Regions from separate parts of the Streptomyces sp. AM 2-1-1 genome, predicted to be linked through region 1. Evidence: riboswitches for the same ligand, from Rfam matches in the RefSeq annotation. Region 1 holds a riboswitch; the other holds the start of a gene.
The links. A riboswitch is a leader RNA that binds a small molecule or an ion and turns the genes downstream of it on or off. The one in region 1 is predicted to bind S-adenosylmethionine.
Positions count from the first base shown of each region.

Region 1 (2,389 bases):
GCTGCTCCAGGAGGGGGCGGCGGACCGCGTACTCGCCGCCCAGCGGCTGGACGAAGCCGGCCAGTTTCGGCCAGTGCAGATTGAGCAGGGGGCGCGCGACCAGTTCGGTGACGCGGCCGCCCTGGGCGGGGGTTCCGGCGGGGACCTGGCCGTCCGCCGTCTCCAGCGGCCGGTCGTACATCGCCTTGACGAAGTGGACGTCCGGGTCGGTGAGCAGCGGGCCGACGATGCCGGAGACGAAGTCGGCGGAGAAGTCCTTGAGGTCCGCGTCGACGAAGCAGACGATCTCGCCACTGGTCACGAAGAGCGACCGCCACAGGACCTCGCCCTTGCCGGGCAGGGCCGGTATGCGGGGGAGGATCGCGTCGCGGTGCACCACCCGGGCTCCGGCCGCGCGGGCCACCGCGGAGGTGGCGTCGGTGGAACCGGAGTCGATGACCACGAGTTCGTCGACGAGCGGCACCTTCTCCATCAGCTCGCGGCGGATGGTGCGCACGATGTCGCCGACCGTCTCCTGCTCGTTCAGCGCGGGGAGCACGACGCTCACGGAGGAGCGGCGGGGGTCCCGGGCGCGGGCGGCCAGGAGCCGTTCCAGAGGGCGGTCACCGGCACCCCAGGAACGACTGCTCAACCAGCTGTCGACCTCTTCCAGCACGGGCGAACTCCCTGTATGTGATCCATCTCGCGGGTCGGACGACTGCCTCACCCGTCGGGTGCTTCGGTTACAGTCTTGAACAACGCTCGCCGCCTTCGCATCTCGGGGTCGGGGGGCGGACAAACGCCTGGACCGCACGGTCCAGTGCCATAGCGCTCATCCAGAGGGACTGAGGGAACGGCCCGTTGAAGTCCCGGCAACCCTCCCGCCGGCCGCGAGGCCACGGTGGGGAAGGTGCCAATTCCGTCTTGCGGCGAAACGCGTCGCGAGGAAGATGAGGAGAAAGGGCCTCCGCCATCATGGCTGTTCAGACCGTCGCAGCTTCTTCCGGAACCTCTGTGGACCTCGGTCCCGCCACGGCACTCTCCTGCCGCGAGTGCGGTGAACGCTTCGCACTCGGGCCGATCTTCGCCTGCGCGTCGTGTTTCGGGCCGCTCGAAGTGGCCTACGACCTGCCGAGCGGCTCCCCGGACGAGCTGAAGAAGCGCATCGAGGCCGGACCGGACAACATCTGGCGCTACGCGCCGCTGCTGCCGGTCCCCGCCGACGTCGCCGACAAGCCCAACATCAACCCCGGCTTCACCAAGCTGGTCAAGGCCGAGAACCTCGCCCGTGAGCTGGGCGTCACCGGCGCCCTGTACGTCAAGGACGACTCCGGCAACCCGACGCACTCCTTCAAGGACCGCGTCGTCGCGATCGCCGTCGAAGCCGCCCGCGCATTCGGCTTCACCACCCTCTCCTGCTCCTCCACCGGCAACCTCGCCGGCGCGGTCGGTGCCGCCGCCGCGCGGGCCGGCTTCCGCTCCTGCGTGTTCATCCCGCACGACCTGGAAGAGGGCAAGGTCGTCATGGCCGCGGTCTACGGCGGCGAGCTCGTCGGCATCGACGGCAACTACGACGACGTCAACCGCTTCTGCTCCGAGCTGATCGGCGACCCGCTCGGCGAGGGCTGGGGCTTCGTCAACGTCAACCTCCGCCCGTACTACGGCGAGGGCTCGAAGACGCTCGCGTACGAGATCTGCGAGCAGCTCGGCTGGCAGCTCCCCGACCAGCTGGTCATCCCGATCGCGTCCGGCTCCCAGCTCACCAAGATCGACAAGGGGCTGCAGGAGCTGATCAAGCTCGGCCTCGTCGAGGAGAAGCCCTACAAGATCTTCGGTGCCCAGGCCGAGGGGTGCTCCCCGGTCTCCACCGCCTTCAAGGCCGGTCACGACGTGGTCCGTCCGCAGAAGCCGCACACGATCGCCAAGTCGCTCGCGATCGGCAACCCGGCCGACGGCCCGTACGTCCTGGACATCGCCCGCCGCACCGGCGGAGCGGTGGAGGACGTCGACGACGAGCAGATCGTGGACGCGATCAAGCTGCTCGCCCGCACCGAGGGCATCTTCGCGGAGACCGCGGGCGGCGTGACCGTCGGCGTGACGCGCAAGCTGATCGAGGCCGGTCTGCTCGACCCGGCGCTGACCACCGTCGTCCTCAACACCGGCGACGGCCTCAAGACCCTGGACGCGGTCTCCCCGACGACCGGTCTCACGGCGACGATCCGCCCGAGCCTGGACGCGTTCCGCGCCGCGGGCCTCGCGGCCCACTGACCACCCCAGAACCGAGGAAGGCAACCCCCATGAGCGTCAAGGTCCGCATCCCCACCATCCTGCGCACGTACACCGGCGGCCAGGCCGAGGTCCCGGCCGAGGGCACCGTTCTCTCCGAGGTCATCGAGTCCCTGGAGAAGGA
Region 1 covers NZ_CP119147.1:4,019,478-4,021,866, forward strand. Annotated here, with positions in the region: gene PZB77_RS17525 (glucosyl-3-phosphoglycerate synthase) at 1-655, opposite strand, end outside; SAM riboswitch class I at 809-936, shown strand; gene thrC (threonine synthase) at 955-2,247, shown strand; gene PZB77_RS17535 (MoaD/ThiS family protein) at 2,277-2,389, shown strand, end outside.

Region 2 (2,389 bases), 1.4 Mb from region 1:
ACCAGCGGCCACGGTCACCACTGATCGCCTCAACTGATCGCCACAGCAGGAGCCCCGTCCATTCGCCGGACGGGGCTCTTCGCCGTCACCGCGCCCCGATAGGGTGGAAGGACACCCTTTCCGGCTGTGGATTCTTGGAGCGGACCATGAACGTGGCGACCCCGAACGGCGGCGACGGCGCGGCGGACCGTTCCTGGTCCGGCGTGCTGACTCCCCTCCTGCGCGGCGAGGACCTCGGGGCGGACGACACCGCATGGGCCATGGACCGGATCATGAGCGGGGACGCCACCGACGCGCAGATCGCCGGCTTCGCCGTCGCGCTGCGCGCCAAGGGCGAGACGGTCGCCGAGGTCGGCGGCCTGGTCCGCGCGATGTACGCGCACGCCCGCACCATCGAGGTGCCCGGCCCTTCGGTCGACATCGTCGGCACCGGCGGCGACCTCGCGAAGACCGTCAACATCTCCACCATGTCCGCGATCGTGATCGCCGGCACGGGTGCCAAGGTCGTCAAGCACGGCAACCGGTCCGCCTCCTCGGCGAGCGGCGCGTCGGACGTCCTGGAGAAGCTCGGCGTCAACCTGGAGCTGACCCCGCAGCGGGTCGCCGAGGTGGCGGCCGAGGCGGGCATCACCTTCTGCTTCGCGGTGAAGTTCCACCCGGCGCTGCGGTACGCGGCCAAGGCCCGCAGGGAACTGGGCACCCAGACCACCTTCAACATCCTCGGCCCGCTCACCAACCCGGCCCACGTCCGCGCCCAGGCCGTCGGGGTCGCCGACCTCCGGATGGCCCCCATCGTGGCCGGCGTCCTCGCCGAGCGCGGCAACTCCGCCCTCGTCTTCCGCGGCGACGACGGGCTCGACGAACTGACGACCACGGCGACCTCCCGGGTCTGGGTGGTCCGCGACGGCGAGGTCCGCGAAGAGGGCTTCGACCCGCGCCACGTGGGGCTGGAGCTGGTGCCGGTCGAGGCGCTGCGCGGCGGCGACCCCTCGTACAACGCCGACGTCGCCCGCCGGGTGCTGGACGGTGAGAAGGGCGCCGTGCGCGACGCCGTCCTGCTGAACTCGGCAGCCGCGCTGGTGGCGCTGGAACCGGGCGGGGGCACGCTCACCGAACAGATCGGCGCCAAGATGGCCGCCGCGGCCGAGTCCGTCGACTCCGGCTCCGCGCACCGCGCACTGGAGCGCTGGGTGGCGGCGAGCAACGCCTGACCCGTGTGGACGCGGGGGCACCGTCCGTATCGCGGACCATGCCCTTGCGTCCACCGGCACGTGTGGCAAGATGCTGGCAGGTCATGAGTGACAGCGACTACGGCCCCGGCCCGCTGTCCGGCAACCCTCCGTCCGTGGCGGGGTGCCCCGGGTGAAGACCAGGCCGTAGGCAGCGAGGTCTGCGGCAAGCGCGGGCCCCTCGGCATCCTTGAATGCCAGCCTCCGGGGTCCTGGTCCCCAGGGAGCCTCTTGTGAGCAAGCGAATGCGATAGGGCACACCGCCCTTCTCCGCACCCTTCCATCTCTTCGCACCGTGCTGCCGCGTACCCGCCGGCACGGTGGATTCGCCTGCGTCCTCCGGGAGTTCGCCATGTCCTCTTCTTCTGCTGCCCTCGACACCGCCGGTCCCGCCGCCGCACCGGAAGCGGAGAGCGCCCCGCTGCCGGTGCTCGGCAAGGACGTCACCGTCCCCCTCGTCACCGGCGGCGAAGTCACCTACGCGGCCCTGGACTACGCGGCCAGCGCCCCCGCCCTCCAGCGGGTCTGGGACGACGTCGCGGCCTACGCGCCGTACTACGGCAGCGTGCACCGCGGCGCCGGTTACCTCTCGCAGCTCTCCACCGACCTCTTCGAGAACAGCCGCGTCACCGTCGCCGAGTTCCTCGGCTGCCGCGCCGACGACCAGGTGATCTTCACCCGCTCCACCACCGACTCCCTCAACCTGCTCGCCTCGGTACTCCCGGCCGGCTGCCAGGTGTTCGTCTACGAGACCGAGCACCACGCTTCGCTGCTTCCCTGGCGCGACTCCCGCGTCACCTACCTCAACGCGCCGCGCACCCCGCGGCAGGCCGTCGAGACCCTGGAGCGCGCGCTCGCCGACCGCGACCCCCACGGCCCGGCCCTCGTCTGCGTCACCGGCGCCTCCAACGTCACCGGCGAGCTGTGGCCGGTCAGGGAACTGGCCGCCGCCGCCCACGCGCACGGTGCCCGCATCGTGGTGGACGCCGCCCAGCTCGCCCCGCACCACCCGGTGGACATCGCGGAACTGGACGTCGACTGGGTCGCCTTCTCCGGCCACAAGCTCTACGCCCCCTTCGGCTCCGGCGTCCTCGCCGGCCGCGCCGACTGGCTCCAGGACTCCGAGCCCTACCTGGCCGGCGGCGGCGCGTCGAAGAAGG
Region 2 covers NZ_CP119147.1:5,388,649-5,391,037, forward strand. Annotated here, with positions in the region: gene PZB77_RS23525 (cytochrome bc complex cytochrome b subunit) at 1-24, shown strand, start outside; gene trpD (anthranilate phosphoribosyltransferase) at 147-1,211, shown strand; SAM riboswitch class IV at 1,291-1,408, shown strand; gene PZB77_RS23535 (aminotransferase class V-fold PLP-dependent enzyme) at 1,582-2,389, shown strand, end outside.
Region 2: linked by a shared signal. The riboswitch ahead of PZB77_RS23535 (aminotransferase class V-fold PLP-dependent enzyme) and the one ahead of thrC (threonine synthase) in region 1 are both predicted to bind S-adenosylmethionine.